One region of the Rhizobium sp. 25PS6 genome, then DNA from elsewhere that is predicted to be linked to it. Evidence: predicted binding sites of a transcription regulator. Region 1 holds the regulator's gene; the other holds the start of a gene.

The links. Region 1 encodes PhoB, which activates phosphate uptake and scavenging genes when phosphate is short. Its sites were predicted from a motif close to TGTCATNNANCTGTCAT; they were not measured.
Region 2: ugpB (sn-glycerol-3-phosphate ABC transporter substrate-binding protein UgpB) is a predicted target of PhoB. The motif match lies at 2,829-2,845, and genes of this name have one in related genera.

What each region holds. Positions count from the first base shown of each region.
Region 1 is NZ_JAWDIV010000006.1:46,532-60,687, reverse strand. Features, by position in the region: gene RWK44_RS10530 (2'-deoxycytidine 5'-triphosphate deaminase) at 1-88, opposite strand, end outside; SAM riboswitch at 162-240, shown strand; gene RWK44_RS10525 (O-succinylhomoserine sulfhydrylase) at 283-1,467, shown strand; gene apaG (Co2+/Mg2+ efflux protein ApaG) at 1,709-2,101, shown strand; gene RWK44_RS10515 (hypothetical protein) at 2,182-2,769, opposite strand; gene RWK44_RS10510 (Hsp33 family molecular chaperone) at 2,902-3,894, opposite strand; gene argF (ornithine carbamoyltransferase) at 3,984-4,898, opposite strand; gene RWK44_RS10500 (aspartate aminotransferase family protein) at 4,946-6,145, opposite strand; gene RWK44_RS10495 (GcrA family cell cycle regulator) at 6,566-7,099, shown strand; gene phoB (phosphate regulon transcriptional regulator PhoB) at 7,372-8,055, opposite strand; gene phoU (phosphate signaling complex protein PhoU) at 8,203-8,916, opposite strand; gene pstB (phosphate ABC transporter ATP-binding protein PstB) at 8,961-9,776, opposite strand; gene pstA (phosphate ABC transporter permease PstA) at 9,792-11,114, opposite strand; gene pstC (phosphate ABC transporter permease subunit PstC) at 11,111-12,592, opposite strand; gene RWK44_RS10465 (substrate-binding domain-containing protein) at 12,756-13,790, opposite strand; gene phoR (phosphate regulon sensor histidine kinase PhoR) at 13,986-14,156, opposite strand, start outside.
Region 2 is NZ_JAWDIV010000001.1:494,673-499,969, forward strand. Features, by position in the region: gene RWK44_RS02205 (carbohydrate ABC transporter permease) at 1-359, shown strand, start outside; gene RWK44_RS02210 (carbohydrate ABC transporter permease) at 359-1,174, shown strand; gene RWK44_RS02215 (sugar kinase) at 1,193-2,167, shown strand; partial or broken gene RWK44_RS02220 (anion permease) at 2,164-2,588, opposite strand; partial or broken gene RWK44_RS02225 (nuclease PIN) at 2,583-2,685, opposite strand; gene ugpB (sn-glycerol-3-phosphate ABC transporter substrate-binding protein UgpB) at 2,941-4,263, shown strand; gene ugpA (sn-glycerol-3-phosphate ABC transporter permease UgpA) at 4,329-5,213, shown strand; gene ugpE (sn-glycerol-3-phosphate ABC transporter permease UgpE) at 5,226-5,297, shown strand, end outside.

The DNA of each region.
Region 1 (14,156 bases):
CCAGCTCCCGTTCGGAGATCAGACGCCCCGTTTCGAACAGCGCGGAGATCGCGCGATCCGCCAGAATTCCCGTTTCGCGAGCCATCATGCCTCATCCATCATTTGCCGCCGACAAAACCAAACTCGGGGAATTGACGCAAGCAGCTAACAGCAGTATTGCAGAATTATCCCGTGGTGATTTGGCCGGTCGGCTTGCAGCCACGTTAAACAAGTGGCTAAAAAGACCGGGTTGAAACCGGTCTGCTTTTGCGACCGGTTTTTTTGTTATGTGAAGGTGATGGCATGAGCAAGACCTGGCGCCCGGCAACCCAACTCGTCCACGGTGGCACGCTGCGTTCGCAATATGGCGAGACGTCCGAGGCAATCTATCTCACCCAAGGCTTCGTCTACGAGACGTCGGAGGCGGCCGAAGCCCGCTTCAAGGGCGAGACGGAGGGCTTCATCTACGCCCGCTACGGCAGCCCCACCAACGACATGTTCGAAAAGCGCATGTGCATGCTCGAAGGCGCCGAAGACGCCCGCGCCACCGCTTCCGGCATGGCCGCCGTCACCGCGGCGATCCTCTGCCAGCTCAAGGCCGGCGACCATATCGTCGCTGCGCGTGCTCTGTTCGGTTCCTGCCGCTGGGTCGTCGAGACGCTGGCGCCGAAATACGGCATCGACTGCACGCTGATCGACGGCCGGGATCTGGCGAGCTGGGAAAAGGCGATCACGCCGAAGACCAAGGTGTTCTTCCTGGAAAGCCCGACCAATCCGACGCTCGAAGTGATCGATATTGCAGGCGTCGCCAAGCTCGCCAACCAGATCGGCGCCAAGGTCGTCGTCGACAACGTCTTCGCCACCCCGCTCTTCCAGAAACCTTTGGAACTCGGCGCCCATATCGTCGTCTATTCCGCCACCAAGCATATTGACGGCCAGGGCCGCTGCCTCGGCGGCGTCGTGCTTTCCGACAAGGAATGGATCGACGAGAACCTGCACGACTATTTCCGCCATACCGGCCCGGCGATGTCGCCGTTCAACGCCTGGACTTTGCTGAAGGGCATTGAGACGCTGCCGCTGCGCGTGCGCCAGCAGACCGAAAATGCCGCAAAGATCGCCGACTTCCTGGCCGAGCAGGGCAAGGTCGCCAAGGTGATCTATCCCGGCCGCAAGGACCACCCGCAGGCCGATATCATCGCCAAGCAGATGACCGGCGGCTCGACGCTGGTCGCCTTCGAGATGAAGGGCGGCAAGGATGCGGCCTTCGCGCTGCAGAACGCGCTCGAGATCATCAAGATCTCCAATAATCTCGGCGACAGCAAGAGCCTGATCACCCATCCGGCAACGACGACGCACAAGAACCTGACGGAAGAGGCCCGCGTCGAACTCGGCATTTCTCCGGGCACGGTCCGCCTTTCGGCCGGCATCGAGGATACCGACGACCTGATCGAGGATTTCGCGAAGGCGCTTGCCAAGGTCTCGGCCTGATCCAGATCCAGAGATAAGGCGGCCGGACCTGGAGTTCGGCCGTGCCGGATCTCACCAAGGTGAGACGGGGAACAAGTTCGTCCTCCGCGGCGTTCCGAAACGGAATTAACACTGACAATTAGGCTTAACGATCGAAAACCCTTCGGATCACAGCCATTTCAGCGATGATAATTGTTCCGTTTCTTGACGGACAGGGCCTCTTATAAGATACGGGTAACATATCTTGACTAAGGTGCAAGGCATGTATCGCGCCCTCACAAGAGAGATCGAAGTAGTCGTCGAGCCGTTCTATCTGGAGGAGCAATCCGATCCGGAAGACGATCGCTATGTCTGGGGTTACCGGATTGTCATCAGCAACAATTCGAGCATAGCCGTTCGGCTGGTCAATCGTTACTGGAACATCACCGACCAGAACGGTCAGGTGGACGAGGTGACCGGTCCCGGCGTCGTCGGCGAGCAACCGCGCCTTAGCCCCGGCGACACCTACGAATATTCCTCCGGCTGCCCGCTCGACACGCCCTCAGGGTTGATGTTCGGCCATTACCAGATGGAAACGGACGAAGGCGAGATGTTCGATGTCGACATCCCCGCTTTCTCGCTGGATTCGCCTGGGCTGCTGCGCGTGCTCAATTGAGCGCGTAGCGCCGACGTTGATATGCTTGCCGCAAGACTACGCGCGGCCGTGGATCTTCGGGTTGCCCAGTCATCAATCTACTAAAGCTCAAAAGGATCCGACGCCTGGGTGCCTGACTTTGCTTCAAACGGATCTTTTGATTGTGGCGGGGCCGGATGTTTTGCGACCGCATCGTTTACCGCCTTTTGGCAGGCGAGCAACTCATCCGCTGCCCTGGCGGAATCTTTCAAACCGAGGGCAACAATCTGCTTTCCTCTAAAGCTGGCGCGGAAACTCAGTTTACCAGCGAATTCCTCAATCAAGTCGGGATCCTTGAAATCAATCCATAATGATTTGAAGCCAGGGAGATCCAGACCTCTCGCATCAGCCGTCCGTTTAGACTGGTCGAACGAGAGTTCGATGGGATAATGCTTACCTTTCTCCAAGGATTTCCAATTTGGATTTCCGAGCAGAATGTAAAGAGGGTTGTCCTTTTTGCGGAAATTGAAGCCAAGACGAAAAATGGTGTCGTCATCAAAGGAAGTCAGAACAAAACAGCCATTGTCTAAAGTCGGGTCGACAGCCACGCTCCAGCCCCCGACCTCTTTCCAGGGGACTGTCCCGTCATCAGCCAAACTCATTCGTGGCATCGCAGCTATGAGCGCGAGTACAAAAAACAAAAGCCGCATCAATGCCCCATCCGCTTTCTTAGGCCACAACCAATGAAACAGAATAGGTGCACAGTGACTACGCAAAGTCGAGTCACCGTGCTGCATCATCGCTAATCTTTTATTGTTCGCGGTGCGTGTCCTTAACCAAGCCTATTCGGCCGGCTGAAGCTCGGTCGGCTCGAAGCGATAGGTGGTGGAGCAGAATTCGCAGGTGACTGCGATTTCGCCATTTTCCTGGCTGGCCTCGATCTCCTCGGCCGAAAAGCCCTTCAGCACGCCCTTGATCTTGTCCCGCGAGCAGCTGCAGCGGTCGAACACCGCGCGCGGTTCGTAGACGCGCACGCCGCGCTCGTGGAACAGGCGGAACAGCAGCCGCTCGGTGCCGACCAGCGGATCGGTGAGTTCATCGGCGTCGATGGTCTCGACCAGCGAACGGGCTTCGAGCCAGGCATCGTCCTCGCCATGCGGGCGGCTGCCGGTGTCGCCGTCGCCGCCGTGCAGATCCGGCTGGCGCATGCGCTCCGGCGCTTCCGGCAGGAACTGGGCGACGAGGCCGCCAGCCCGCCAACGATGGCGCGGCTTGCCGGCATCGTCGCGATCGAAGAGCTCGGCCGCGGCAAGACGGACGCGCGTCGGGATCTGTTCCGACTGGCGGAAATAGACGCCGGCAATTTCTTCCAGCGTAGTGCCGTCGAGCGCGACAATGCCTTGGTAGGGCTGGCTGAACTTGCCCTGGTCGATGGTGAAGGCGAGAATGCCTTTGCCGAGCAGTTGCTCCGGCTCGGTTTCGCCTGACTCGATCGCCTTGTTGAGCAGCGCCTGATCGAAACGGGCATAGGCGCGGACGTTTTCCGGCGTCGAGAAATCGGCGACGAGAAGATCGACCGGGCCGTCGCCCTTGGTCTGCACCGTGAACTTGCCGTCGAACTTCAGCGAGGTGCCGAGCAGCACCGTCAGCACGACGACTTCGGCAAGCAGCCGGGCAACGGGTGCGGGATAATGATGGCGCTCGAGGATCGCATCGAGCATAGGGCCGAGCTGGACGGCGCGGCCGCGCACATCCAGCCCCTCCACCTGGAAAGGGACGACATGGTCATCGCCGGCGAAATCGAACTGGCCGAGGGCGGCTGCAGCTTCTGCCATGGCTTTCACTCCTAGTTTCCGAGCGATGGGCCAGCGTGCCCTTCGCTCGCGCGGTCGCGAGTTTGTGACTCGCGACGTCCGATTATGGTTCAGATCGCGCCCAGGCACCAAGCAAGAATCGACTTCTGCGCATGAAGACGGTTTTCCGCCTCATCGAAGACTACGGATTGCGGACCGTCGATCACATCATCAGTCACTTCCTCACCGCGATGGGCGGGCAGGCAATGCATGAACAATGCATCATTGCCGGCTTTCGCCATCAAGGCCGCGTTGACCTGATAAGGCTGGAAGACATTGTGACCCCGGGCCCGATGTTCCTGATTCATGGAGACCCAGGTATCGGTCACCACGCAATCGACGCCGGCGACCGCACGGTCGGCATCATGGCAAAGCATGATTTCGGCGCCCTCATTGCGGGCCCAGTTCAGATAGTGATCCTTTGGCTCCGAGCCAAGGGGCACGGCCATGTTCATGCGATAGCCGAAACGCGCGGCACCCTCGACCAGCGAATGCAGCACATTGTTGCCGTCGCCGGTCCAGGCGATGGTCTTGCCCTTGATCGGGCCGCGATGCTCTTCGAAGGTCATGATATCGGCCATGATCTGGCAGGGATGGGTGTCATCCGTCAGCGCATTGATCACAGGCACGGTCGCATGCTGGGCAAGCTCCAGCAGCCTGGAATGCTCGGTGGTGCGGATCATGATCGCATCGACATAGCGCGACAGCACCTTGGCGGTGTCGCCGATCGTCTCGGCGCGGCCGAGCTGCATCTCGGTGCCGGACAGGAAGAGCGTTTCGCCGCCGAGCTGGCGCATGCCGACGTCGAAGGAGACGCGGGTGCGCGTCGACGGCTTCTCGAAGATCATCGCCAGCATCTTGCCCGCGAGCGGCTTGTCGCCCGTGCCTGCCTTGAAGGCCTGCTTGCGGGTGAGCGCATCGTTCATGATCGTTCTGAGATCGGCGGATGTGACCGCCGAAAGATCGAGGAAGTGTTTAGGGCTCATATCGTCTACTTACCTGTACCTGTGCTGCGCCCGAAGCGGCAATTTCTTCAAGCCGTCTTCTTGACCTTGGAAGCGCGGATGCTCTCGGCGGCGCGCTCGACGCGGGCAAGGCCCTCGCGGGCTTCCTCGGCGGTGACCACGAGCGGCGGAAGAAGGCGGATGACGTTGTCGCCGGCGGGCACGCCGAGCAGATGGGCGGCGCGGATCGCCTGCAGCAGTTCGGCTGAGGGAACGGCAGCCTTGATGCCGAGCAAAAGCCCCTCGCCGCGCACGTCTTCGATCACATCGGGATAACGATCCTTCAGCGAGGCGAGACCCTGGCGGAAGACGAGTGCTACGTCGCGCACCTGCTGGAGGAAGCCATCGGCAAGGATGATGTCGAGCACGGCGCTGCCGACGGCCATGGCAAGCGGATTGCCGCCATAGGTCGAGCCATGCGTACCGGCCTTCATGCCGGAGGCGGCCTCTGATGTGGCAAGGCAGGCGCCGAGCGGGAAACCGCCGCCGATGCCCTTGGCGACCGCCATGATGTCGGGTGTGATGCCCGACCATTCATGGGCGAAGAGCTTGCCGGTGCGGCCGACGCCGGTCTGGACCTCGTCGAGAATCAGCAGCAGGCCGTTGTCGTCGCAGAGCTGGCGAAGCGCCTTCATGAACTCAGGCGTGGCGGGACGGACGCCGCCCTCGCCCTGCACGGGCTCGATGAGGATGCCAGCCGTCGCCTCGGTGATCGCGGCGCGGACCGCTTCGATGTCGCCGAAAGCCACCTGATCGAAACCTGGCGCCTTGGGGCCGAAGCCTTCGAGATATTTCTCCTGGCCGCCGGCGGCGATCGTCGCCAGCGTCCGTCCGTGGAAGGCGCCTTCGAAGGTGATGATATGGAAGCGCTCGGGATGGCCCTTGGAAAACTGATAGCGGCGCGCCGTCTTGATCGCGCATTCGAGTGCCTCCGCACCCGAATTGGTGAAGAACACCTTATCGGCGAAGGTGGCGTCCGTCAGGCGTTTTGCCAGACGCTCCTGTCCGGGGATCTCATAGATGTTCGACAGGTGCCAGACCTTGTCGGCCTGCTCCTTGAGTGCACCGACCACATGCGGATTGCTGTGGCCGACGGACGTGACGGCGACGCCGGCGCCGAAATCGAGATATCGCTCGCCACTTTCGGTGATCAGCCATACGCCCTCGCCTCGCTCGAACCGCAGCGGGGCACGAGAATAGGTGTCATAAAGCGGCGCGGCTTCAGCCATGGCGCGATCTCCATCAAAGTTGCCGGGCAATGACTCCGGCTAAGGAAACCAAGCCCGAAAAATCAAAAATGCCGCCTTGCGGCGGCGAGTGGCACTATTTCCTTTTCGCGCTGCAATGTCAACAAAACGGCGCCCTTAGCGCATGCAGCAAGGGTGTACAGCGGCATTTTCAGTCATCAACAGGCATTATTGCAGAAATGACACGCAGGGGCAGCAAGTTGGGGAAAACTACGAATTCGATTCATCCGGATTCATGCGACTCTTGTCACGGAGTCAGCCTCACACTAGGTTAAAGATCAATTACTAGACTGCATGCGGCGGAACTAGTCACCAAAATTGATCAAGCGTTTCTTGTTTCGGAGCTCCCGGGACAACGGTGAGGGATTCTGCCATCACCAACGCAAAAGGTGGAGACAGGGCATGAACTGGACAGACGAGCGGGTCGAGAAACTCAAGAAGCTTTGGGCCGAAGGACTGAGCGCCAGCCAGATTGCTGCGCAGCTTGGCGGGGTCAGCAGAAACGCGGTCATCGGCAAGGTGCACCGACTGTGCCTTCCCGGCCGTGCCAAGGCCGGCGGCACCAACACTGCGGCGCGAACGCCGAAGCGCAACACATCGGCGCCGCGCGCGCCGAACTACGCCTCCCGGATCACGACCCGCACCGTCACCCGCCAGCAGGGCGCGACGATGCTGAAGGAAGAGATCGAGATCGAAACGATCGAGGAAATGGAATACGTGCCGAGAGGCAATGTGGTGGTGCCGATTTCGCGCCGCCTCGGCCTGACGGAACTGACCGAACGCACCTGCAAGTGGCCGGTCGGCGATCCGCTGAAGGACGACTTCCATTTCTGCGGCTGCGAATCCCCCGACAATTCGCCTTATTGCGGCTATCACCAGAAGCTCGCCTACCAGCCGGTCAACGAACGCCGCCGGGCAGCGGCGCGGGCCAGCTGAACGCGGGCAACCATCGCCAGAATGTGGAAAACGGGCCGAGAGGCCCGTTTTTTTATGCGAGTGGATGGGAGCGCTCGGGCATCCGGATTGCTGGTAAGGTGTCCTCCGTCATGCTCGGCCTTGTGCCGAGCATCTGACCACCCCTACTACTTTTACCAAAAATCCTTTATTTTCAGATGCTTAATTTGGCGTACGCAGATCCTCGGCACAAGGCCGAGGATGACGTCGCAGGTTTTGCCAGGGCTTTGTCAGCAGGCTCAGAACGGAAGCCCTCAGGCTTCCATCGAGTAACCGGCGCCGCGGACTGTGCGGATGACGTCCTGCATGTTGGAAAAATTCAGCGCCTTGCGCAGGCGGCCGACATGGACGTCGACGGTGCGCTCGTCGACATAGATATCGTGGCCCCAGACGCCATCGAGAAGCTGCGAGCGGGAGAAGACCCGGCCCGGCGACGACATCAGGAATTCCAGCAGGCGGAATTCGGTGGGGCCGAGGCGGACTTCGCGGCTCTTGCGATGGACGCGATGGGTTTCGCGGTCAAGCTCGATATCGCCGCATTTCAGCACGGTCGACAGCACCTCGGGACGGGCGCGGCGCAGCATCGCCTTGACGCGGGCAACAAGTTCCGGGGTCGAGAAGGGCTTGACGACATAATCGTCGGCACCCGTCGATAATCCGCGGACACGCTCGCTCTCCTCACCGCGCGCCGTCAGCATGATGATCGGCAGTCGCTCGGTTTCCGGCCGCATGCGCAGGCGCCGGCAGAGCTCGATGCCGGAAACACCAGGCAGCATCCAATCGAGGATGAGAAGATCGGGCGTGCGCTCCTGAAGCCTCATCTCGGCTTCGTCGCCACGAAGGATGGTATCGACCTCGAAGCCTTCCGCTTCGAGATTGTAGCGAAGAAGCACGCTGAGGGCTTCCTCGTCTTCAACAACTGCAACTCTCGGGATCATGCGTGTCGGTCTCCTCGCGCATCATCCTTAAATCAGGGGTGATTTAAGCAATTCATCCTGCGCAAATTCAGAAATTGGCTGCGACCTCTTTGCGCGCCCCGGACGGGCGCGCACGCAATTGACTGGTCCGGCGACTGGCCCGGGCAGTTATTCCGTCACCGCGCCGACGGTGTTGGCGCTGTCGTCCTTCGGACGATCGCCTTCCGGCTGTGCGCCGGTCGTCATGTAAAAGATCGTCTCGGCGATGTTGGTGGCATGGTCGCCGATGCGCTCGATGTTCTTGGCGCAGAAGAGAAGATGCGTGCAGCTAGTGATGTTACGTGGATCCTCCATCATATAGGTCAGGAGTTCGCGGAACAGCGAGGTGTACATCGCGTCGATCTCGTTGTCGCGTTCACGGATCGCATTCGCCTTGTCGGCTGAACGATTGGTGTAGACATCGAGCACTTCCTTGAGCTGGACGAGCGCCAGCTCGGACAGATGCTCGAGGCCGCGGGCGAGCTTACGGGGAACGCCGGTGCTTTGGACGGCGATGACGCGCTTGGCGGTGTTTTTGCCGAGGTCGCCGACGCGTTCGAGATCGGCGGCGATGCGGATCGAACCCATGATTTCACGCAGGTCCGAGGCCATCGGCTGACGGCGGGCGATGGTCACGATCGCCTTGTCGCCGATTTCGCGTTCGGCGTGATCCAAGATCACATCGTCGGAGATGACCTTCTGCGCCAGCGCGGTATCGCCGTTGACGAGGGCGCGGACGGCTTCGCTGACCATCTGCTCGGCCAGGCCGCCCATTTCGGAAATCCGCCTGGACAGGAACTTCAGATCATCATCGTAGGCAGAAAAAATATGTGTCGATGCCATGGGGCTTTATCCTCGAATAACGGGAAGGCTTGGTGTCGCCAAAATCAACCGAAGCGACCCATGATGTAGTCCTGGGTGCGCGGATCGTCGGGATTGGTGAACATCTTGTCGGTGTCGTTCTCCTCGACGAGATTGCCGAGGTGGAACATGGCGGTGCGCTGCGAGACACGCGCGGCCTGCTGCATAGAGTGGGTGACGATGACGATCGTGTAGTTCTCGCGCAGCTCGTGGATCAGTTCCTCGACCTTGGCGGTGGCGATCGGGTCGAGCGCCGAGCAGGGCTCGTCCATCAGGATGACTTCAGGGCTGACGGCGACGGCACGCGCAATGCAGAGGCGCTGCTGCTGACCGCCCGACAGGCCGGTGCCGGATTCATGCACGCGATCCTTGACCTCGTTCCAGAGGCCGGCGCGCTGCAGGCTGGTCTCGACGATCTGGTCGAGATCGGCCTTCGACTTGGCAAGGCCATGGATGCGCGGGCCGTAGGAGACGTTTTCATAGATCGTCTTCGGGAACGGGTTCGGCTTCTGGAAGACCATGCCGACGCGGGCGCGAAGTTCGACGACGTCGATATCGGGATCATAGACATCGTCGGTATCAAGCGTGATCTTGCCGGTGACGCGGCAGCCGTCGATCGTGTCGTTCATGCGGTTGAGGCACCGCAGGAAGGTCGACTTGCCGCAGCCGGACGGGCCGATCAGGGCGGTTACGGTGTTTTCGCGGACGTTCAGGTTCACATCGAAAAGCGCGCGCTTCTCGCCGTAGTAAACCGAGACATCCTTTCCGATCATCTTATAAGGGACGTTGCTCATCTTCTGATCCAGCGCCTTTTCAACTGCAGCTTCCGTCAGCATATTCATGATGTTTAACTCCGTTTACCAGCGGCGCTCGAAGCGACGACGCAAGAGGATGGCGCCCATGTTCATGACGATCAGGAACAGGAGCAGGACGATGATGGCACCCGAAGTACGCTCAACGAAGGCACGTTCTGCCTCGTTGGCCCACATATAGACCTGTACGGGCAGAGCCGTCGAGGGATCGAGCGGTGTCGTCGGCGCGTTGGCGACGAAGGCGACCATGCCGATCAGGAGCAGCGGCGCGGTTTCGCCGAGCGCGTGCGCCAGGCCGATGATCGTGCCGGTCAGGATGCCCGGCATGGCGAGCGGCAGCACATGGTGGAACACCATCTGCATCTTCGAGGCGCCAAGACCGAGTGCTGCGGCGCGGATCGACGGCGGCACGGCGCGCAGTGCCGCACGCGTCGCGATGATGATCGTCGGCAGGGTCATCAGCGTCAGCACCAGGCCGCCGACCAACGAGGCCGAGCGCGGCAGGCCGATGAAGTTGATGAAGACGGAAAGACCGAGCAGACCGTAGACAATCGAAGGGACCGCGGCGAGGTTGTTGATATTGACCTCGATCAGGTCCGTCAGCTTGTTCTTCGGCGCGAACTCCTCGAGATAGATCGAGGCGGCGACGCCGATCGGCAGAGCGAGCACGAGCACAATCAGCATCAGGTAGAGCGAGCCGATCAGGGCGACGCCGAGGCCTGCGGCCTCCGGACGGCTGGAATTGCCGTTGACGAAAAGGCCGGTGTTGAACTGCTTGTGGAGAGCGCCGCTCGCCTTCAGCTCGTTTATCCAGCCGATCTGCTTGTCGTTGACCTTGCGGTTCTTCTCATCGACCGAGAGGTCGATCTGGCCCTTGTTGGCGCTGTCGACATTGGCGTCGGCGAGAACCGTGACATTGACCGTCTTGCCGATGATCGACGGATCGGCCATCACCATATCGCGCAGCTGGATCGGCGCGCTCTTCGACAGCATGGCGGATGCATCGCGCACGTCGGGACGGCTCGAGGCATTGATGTTCAGCTGCTTGACGATCGCGTCACGCAGGAGAACCGGATAGTTGGCGGCGATCAGCGCCGAGGGATCGGTCGCACGCTTATTGTCGGGGTCGATCGTCTTCTCGACGAATTCGATCGGCAGGGTGATCGCCGTCTGCTGGAAGGCGGTGTAGCCTTTGCCGATCACCGTCCACAGCAGGATGAAGAGGAAGACGAGACCGAAGGTGATGGCGGCGATGCCATAGGCCTGGAACCGGCGCTCGGCGGCATAGCGGCGCTTGATGCCGATATCGCGGCGCGCTGGCGCCTTGGAAACGGTGGCGCCTGATGTGGGAGAAACAATATCCGTCATTCGTACTGCTCCCGGTATTTGCGCACGATGTAGAGCGCATAGATATTGAGGCAAAGCGTGATGCAGAACAGGGTGATGCCAAGGGCAAAGGCAACCAGCGTCTGCGGCGAGGTGAACTCTAGGTCGCCAGTCAGCTGATTGACGATCTTGACCGTCACCGTCGTCATCGGCTCGAAGGGATTGATCTGGATGCGGGCGGCCACACCGGCGGCCAGCACGACGATCATGGTTTCGCCAACGGCGCGCGAGGCAGTCATTAGCAATGCGCCGACGATGCCGGGAAGGGCTGCGGGCAAGACCACCTTCTTGATGGTTTCGGAGCGTGTGGCACCAAGACCGAGCGAACCGTCACGCAGTGACCGCGGCACGGCGGTGATGATATCGTCCGACAGCGAGGACACGTAGGGGATCAGCATGATGCCCATGACGATACCGGCCGTCAGAACGCTCTGCGCCTGAATGAAATTGCTGTAGTTGCCGGACAGAAGGCCGCTGACCTGGGCGGAAAAGTCGCGCAGGAACGGACCGACGGTGACGAGCGCGAAGAAGCCGTAGACGATCGTCGGAATGCCGGCGAGCACTTCCAAGAGCGGCTTGGCGACCCCGCGCACCTTCGGCGAGGCGTATTCGGCCATGTAGATGGCGGCAAACAGGCCGACCGGCACGGCGACCAGCATGGCGACCAGGCCGATATACATCGTGCCCAGCAGCAGCGGGATCAGGCCGAACTGACCGAAGGACGAGCTGCCGGCGCCGGCAAAGCGCGGATCCCAGACGGTGCCGAAGAAGAAGTCCATGGCGGGAACGGCCGCAAAGAAGCGGGCGGCTTCCGACAGCATGGAGAGCACGATGCCGATCGTCGTCAGAATGGCGATCGAGGAGGCGAGCAGCAGGCCCCAGAGCATGACGCGCTCGACCCGGTTGCGGGCGCGGAAGCGCGGAGCGATGGAGCGCAGCGCATAGAAGGCGCCGGCAACGGCCAGGATGAAGACGACCGCCGTCATGGCGATGCGGCTCGTCATGCTCATGGCGTTGAGCGTCCTGGCGGCGTCGACCATGTAAGGCAGCGGCTGGCCGGCGAGCGGCACGCCCTTTTCGAGGAGCTTGGCCTGCAGCGCAGCCGGATCGTTGCCGACCGCCGCAGTTTCATCCGAGGTCAGCATCGTCAGGCCGCGGGCGACCGTCGCCACCGTCGAATAGCCAAGATCCTGCTCGACCGAGACTTGAGCCTTGATGTCGTCAGGGAAAGTGCTGCGAACCGAAGACTGGATGATGCCGGGGCTGATGGAGAGCCAGAGGCCAAGGACGATGAGGGCGGGAAGAACTGCCCAGATCGCCGCATAGGCGCCGTAATAGGCCGGCCGTGAATGCAATGCGGAAGACCGGCCTCCGGCAAGCGCCGTGGCACGGTTGCGCGCGACCAGATAGGCGGCGACTCCGATCACCACAAGGCACAAAAGTATGATGGATGTGCTCATTCGTTACGTCCCCAGGCCCATAGCCCCAAAAAGCCCGGCAGCTTCGTCAGCTGCCTTCAGCTTCCAATCATGGAGAAGGAATTCAACCCTGCAGCGGACATGCCGGCGCAGGGACATAAGCAATGCCGGCGCGGGATGAAAGGCACCGCGCCGGCAAAAGTCATTACATAGCCTTACCGGCTTCGACTTCCTTGCGGATCGCTTCACGCTCGGCATCCGGAGCGGCAACGAGGCCGTATTCGGCGAGCGGGCCGTCAGGGCCGATCATCTGGTCGGACACGAAGAAGTTGACGTATTCCTTCAGGCCCGGAACTGCGCCGAGATGTGCCTTCTTGACGTAGAAGAACAGCGGGCGGGAAACCGGGTAGGTGCCGTTGGCGATCGTTTCGGTGGACGGAACGATACCGCTCATGGTCGCAACCTTGAGCTTGTCGGCGTTGTTTTCATAGAAAGAAAGGCCGAATACGCCGACGCCGGTCTTGTTGGCGGCGATGCGAGACAGCGTTTCGGTATAATCGCCGTCGATATCAACAGCAACGCCGTCTTTGCGAACAGCGATGCAAGTCCTGCCTTGAGCCGCCTTGTCCGACACTGCGGCCTTGATGACTTCTACGGCGCCCGATGCTTCGCAGCCCGCTGCCAGGACTTTTTCCTCGAAGACTTCACGGGTGCCGTGCTTTTCGCCCGGGATGTAGGCAGCGATATCAACAGCCGGAAGCTTCGGGTTGACTTCCGACCACTTCTTGTAGGGGTTGGCGACGAGCTTGCCATCAACGACGACCTGGGCTGCGAGGGCCTTGTAGATGTCAGCAGGAACGTAAGCGACGTCAGGGTTGGAAGCGTCGGTTGCGAAGACGATGCCGTCGTAGCCGATCTTGACTTCCTGGATGTCGGTTACGCCGGCAGCCTTGCAAGCGTCGATCTCGCTTTTTTTGATAGCGCGGGAAGAGTTCGCGATGTCAATGGTGTTTTCGCCAACGCCCTTGCAGAATTCCTTCAGGCCGGCGCTTGAGCCGCCAGATTCGATGATTGGCGTCTTGAAGTTGGTGAAGGTTTCGCCGAAGGACTCGGCAACGATCTTTGCGTAAGGCAGGACGGTGGACGAACCAGCGACCTGAACCTGGTCGCGGGCGACGGCAGCGCCAGCGAAAGCAGCGGTTGCAGCGAGCGCGGCAACGGTGAGTTTGAAGGTGTTCATTTGAATCTCCCGGCATTTGGGCTTGTGTGAGTGCGGCCTTAGAGAGGCCCTCGCATTGCCTTTTTTCATCGGCGGGACTCTCTTAGCTCTTGAAGCCTCGTCCTTTTATGTCAAATCGATGAAACATTTGTGACAATATAAGTTATTGATTTAAAACAATAAAATTATGCAACGTAAAAGTGTTGCGACATATCGTCAGAAACGGACGGTAAAATCGGTGCCCTTGCCGACTTCCGACTTGACGATCAGCCGCGCCCGGTGGCGGGTGAGGATGTGTTTGACGATCGCAAGGCCGAGGCCGGTGCCCTTTTTTGAGCGGCTGTCCTCGATGCTGACGCGATAGAAGCGCTCGGTCAGGCGCGGCAC
Region 2 (5,297 bases), on a different contig from region 1:
GTCTGGCAGCGGTTCCGCGTGAGCCCTATGAAAGTGCTGAAATCGACGGGGCCAATGTCTGGCAGAAATTCCGCTATCTGACGCTGCCGATGATCGCACCGTTCCTGATGATTGCGGTGATCATCCGCAGCATCGATGCGGTGAAAAGTTTCGACATCATCTATGCCATGACCCAGGGCGGCCCGGGCACAGCGTCGGAGACGATCAACATCTATCTCTACAACACCGCGTTCGCCTACTACGATATCGGCTATGGCTCGGCCATGGCGGTTGTGTTCTTCATCCTCATCGTGCTGCTCTCCTTCGTCCTTATGATGCTCCGGCAGCGCGTGAATTGGTCTGACGGGGAGGCACGCTGATGAAGCGCAAGACGCTCGATCGCATCGGACTGCTGTTTGTTGCCCTGGTGATGATCTCGCCGGTCGTCCTGTTCTTTCTCTGGATGATCTCGCTGTCGCTGAAATATGAGATCGACAACGGCGCCTATCCGCCGGTCTTCATCCCGGAACGCTTAGCCTGGTCGAATTATCTGAAGGTTTTCGAAGAGAACAACTTCTTCCTCTATCTCTGGAATTCGGTGCTGGTGACGGGTGCGGCCACGCTTCTGGCGCTGTTGATCGGCGTGCCCGCCGGATATGGCATCGCGCGGCTGAAGGCGGAGAAGTCCGCGATGGTCATCATGATCGCGCGCATGACGCCGGGCCTTTCCTTCCTGATACCGCTCTTCCTGCTGTTCCAGTGGCTGAACCTGCTCGGCACGCTCATGCCGCAGATCATCATTCATCTCGTCGTCACCGTACCGATCGTCGTGTGGATCATGATCGGTTATTTCGAGACGACGCCGATGGAGCTGGAGGAGGCTGCAAGCATCGACGGCGCGACGCCCTGGCAGGTTTTCCGCCTGGTCGCCTTGCCGATCGCCAGGCCGGGCATCGTCGTCGCCTTCATCCTGTCGGTCATCTTCTCGTGGAACAACTTCGTCTTCGGCATCGTGCTCGCCAGTCGCGAGACGCGCACGCTCCCGGTTGCGGTCTACAACATGCTCTCGTTCGAGCAGGTCAGTTGGGGTCCGCTGGCGGCGGCGGCGTTGATCGTCACCTTGCCCGTGCTGATATTGACGGTGTTTGCGCAACGGCAGATCGTGGCGGGCCTGACGGCCGGAGCCGTCAAATAAGCGGGTGAGAAAACGGTTTTGACGACGTCTTCTGCCTTCGATGCACCTCCCGGTCCGGTGCGCCGCGTTTTGTGTGTCGGCGCGGCGGTTATGGATACCCTGTTTCGGGTCCGCTCGCTGCCCACCGGCCAGGGCAAAATTCTGCCCTATGAGATGCTGCAGATCGCCGAAGGCATGGCATCGAGTGCTGCCTTTGCGGTCGCCCGGCTGTGCGGCGATGCCAGCCTCTGGGGCGCAGTCGGCAACGATGCCATCGGCGAACGGATCATTGCCGATCTCAGCGAGAGCGGCATAGACACGAGCGGCATGCTGCGTGTGGAAGGCGCCCGCTCGGCCATCGCGACCATCCTTGTCGACGACCAGGGCGAGCGCTTGATCGTGCCTTTCTACGATGCGGGCTTGCATGAAACGGTCAAGCCGGTCACCAGACAGGACGTTTCTTCTTTCGATGCGGTGCTGGTCGACGTCCGTTGGCCGAAGCTTGCATTGCGGACGCTGTTGGCTGCCCGAGAGGCGGACAAACCGGCCATTCTCGATGGCGATGTCGCAGGCGATGGCGTGATTGAGATGCTCGCACCGGCGGCCAGCCACATCGTCTTCTCGCAGCCGGCCGCCGAGCGCCTTGCGGGTGCAGCGGAGCTGGTGAAGGTCGTCGGCCTTCTGAAACGAAAGTTCGAGCAAGCTTTCATCAGCGTCACGGCGGGCGAAAATGGCTGCTTCTGGTTCGATGACCGAACCGGCGAAATCGCCCATCTTGCCGCTCCGAAAGTGAGGGCGGTCGATACGCTCGCAGCCGGCGATATCTTTCATGGCGCTTTCGCGCTGGCTGTCGCCGAAGGCTTGCCGATCGAAGAGACGATGCGCTGGGCATCCATGGCGGCGGCGCTCAAATGCAAGGTATTCGGCGGTCGTACCGGCGCGCCCAGCAGAGCTGAGGTCTGCAATGGCCTGCGGGATTGGGACGTGCCGATAACCAAGATGAGGGATCGTTAATGGAAGAGGTCCGAAAGCCAATGGCCTAAGGCTGAAGTGATCGCAGCGACGGGGAGTGTGACAACCCAGGCAACAACAATGTTGCCCGCCAAGCCCCAGCGGTGACTGTGTGTGGTCGAAACCGCGATGCCTAGCCAGGTTGCGCCAACCAATGTCAGAGCTCCACCTGTTTCGGCACAAAAGCCCTGCATTGGGTTGAGACGCGTAATCTTCGATCCAATCGCGTGGACCATCCGCCAGCCGCCGAAAAGCGTACCGAGTGCTATTGCACTTGGCATGAAAGGACGACCAAGAGAGGTAGCTGGAAATCACCCGCCAATATCGTTGCGAATATAGCAAATCGGCGATGATGCCCATCGTCTTTTGAGCGTCATTGCCCCATGGCCGAGAGAATAGAGGGCGGGGCGGACACAAACTGGAGGGCTTCGGCCGCACCGACGACGGTCTTTGCGTGTTTGGGCGAACAAATCGAAGAAGCGATCTTCCCGCGGCATCAGTTTTCGGAACCAGTTCAGCATCTGCGCTCCATCGAGTGTCGCAAACTGCCACAAAGCACGCCGCTGCCCGTGAAAGCTGTTTCCCAAAGCTGGGCCAGTGCACAAATCGATCGGCCACTCAACTCATACTTCCAGCCAGCAGCCCTTATGACCGTCGGGTTTGGTGTCATCAGATGTTCATATGAACATTTCATATTTGCAATGTGAAACTCGCCTGTTACGATCGGCTTACGTTCGTAGCGGGAGGCTATGAACCGACAACAAGTGGGAGTGAGGATGAACAAGATCGCTTTTTTCCTGTCCGCAGGACTGACCAGCCTTTCGTTATCCGTTCCAGCCATGGCCGCCACGAAGATCCAGTGGTGGCACGCAATGGGCGGCGAGAATGGCGCGAAGCTTGAACAGATCGCCAAGGGGTTCAACGCGTCCCAGTCCGATTATGAGATCGTGCCGGTCTACAAGGGCACCTATGACGAGACGCTGACCGGCGCGATCGCGGCGTTTCGTGCCAACCAGCAGCCGGCAATCGTCCAGGTCTATGAAGTCGGCACCGGCACGATGATGGCAGCACAGGGTGCGGTCTATCCCGTCTACCAGTTGATGAAGGACGAGGGGGAGGCCTGGGACCAGAGCAAATTCATTGCCCCGGTCGTCGGCTACTACTCGGACACCAGCGGCAACGTCTTGTCCTTGCCGTTCAATTCCTCGACGCCGATCATGTATTACAACAAGGATGTCTTCCAAAAAGCGGGGCTCGATCCGGAAACACCGCCGAAAACATGGGCGGACGTCGAAGCCTTCTCGCGGACGATCATGAAGTCCGGCGCTGCCAAATGCGGCTTTACCAGCGCCTGGATCTCCTGGATCCAGACCGAAAACCTCAATGCCTTGCACGACAAGCCATACTCCACCAAGGCCAACGGCTTTGGCGGCTTGGATGCGGAATTCACCTTCAACAACGATCTGACGGTTCGCCATTGGGGCAATCTGAAGAAGTGGCAGGACGAGGGGCTCTTCAAATTCGGCGGGCCTGGCGGCGGCGATAACGCTCCGCCGATGTTCTATTCTCAGGAATGCGCGATGTACATGAATTCGTCCGCCGGTCGGGCGGGGGTCATCAACAACGCAAAGGCTTTCAAGGTCGGTTTTGCGCCGCTTCCCTACTATGACGACATTATTCCGCAGCCGCTCAACTCGATTATCGGCGGCGCCACGCTCTGGACGCTGAAGGGTCGCCCGGAAGAGGAATACAAAGGTGTCGCGAAGTTCTTCACCTACCTGCAAAAGCCGGAAGTCCAAGCCGATTGGCATCAGTTCTCGGGCTACCTGCCGATAACCGAGGCTGCCTATAAGCTGGGCCAGGACCAGGGCTATTACGAGAAGAACCCCGGAGCAGATATCGGCATCAAACAGCTGACGCGGGTGACACCCACCGACAATTCCAAGGGCATCCGGTTCGGCAACTACGTCCAGGTGCGTGGCATCATCGACGATGAGTTTGCGGCCTTGCTGGGCGGGAAGAAGGCGGCGAAGGAAGCAGTTGATTCCGTGGTCGTACGAGGCAACGAACAGCTTCGCGATTTCCAGTCCGCCAACTAATGGGCTCCGCGACGGGGGCTGGTGAAAGACCGGCCCCCGTTTCCCATCCGTCTGTGTGAGGGCCCATGCAAACCAAACGGACCGTATTTCCCAACAAGCTTTTACCTTACCTGCTCATCGCTCCCCAAATTTTCGTGACGGTGGTCTTTTTCCTCTGGCCTGCGGCAACTGCATTCTGGCAATCTTTCCTGCGCCAGGACGCTTTCGGTTTCAAAACGAGCTTCGTCTGGTTCGAAAACTACCGCCGGCTCTTTGCCGATCCGATCTACATCAATGCTTTTGGCCACACGCTCATCTTCGCCATTCTCGTGACGGTCCTATCAACGTCGATTGCGCTGCTCCTGGCTGCAGCGGCAATGCGCGTGTTGCGCACCTCTCGAATTTATTCGACCTTGCTCATTTGGCCCTATGCCGTCGCCCCCGCGATCGCCGGCATTCTTTGGTGGTTCATGTTCAATCCGTCGATCGGTATCGTCGCGTATATGTTGCGAGCGATGGGGATCAACTGGAACCATCTGATCAATCCCGATGATGCCATGGTTCTGATCGTGATCGCGGCGACGTGGAAACAGATTTCCTATAACTTCTTGTTCTGCTTGGCTGCGCTGCAATCCGTCCCGCGCTCGCTTCAGGAAGCCGGGGCGATCGACGGAGCCGGGCCGATGAAGCGTTTCTGGACGATCGTCTTCCCGCTGATCTCACCGACGACCTTCTATCTGATCGTCATCAATATCGTTTACGCGATGTTCGATACGTTCGGCATCATTCATGCGACCACCCAAGGCGGACCGGCGCGCGCGACGGAAATCCTTGTCTACAAGGTCTATTTCGACGGCTTCATCGGACTGAATTTGGGTTCGTCGGCGGCGCAGTCGGTCATTCTCATGGTGATCGTCATCGCTCTGACCGCGGTCCAATTCCGCTTCATCGAACGCCGCGTGCAATATTGAGGAATCCCAAGGATGGTTGAAAATCGCCCCTTCCTAAATTTCCTGGCGCACCTTGTCCTCATCATTGGCGTCACGATCGTGGTC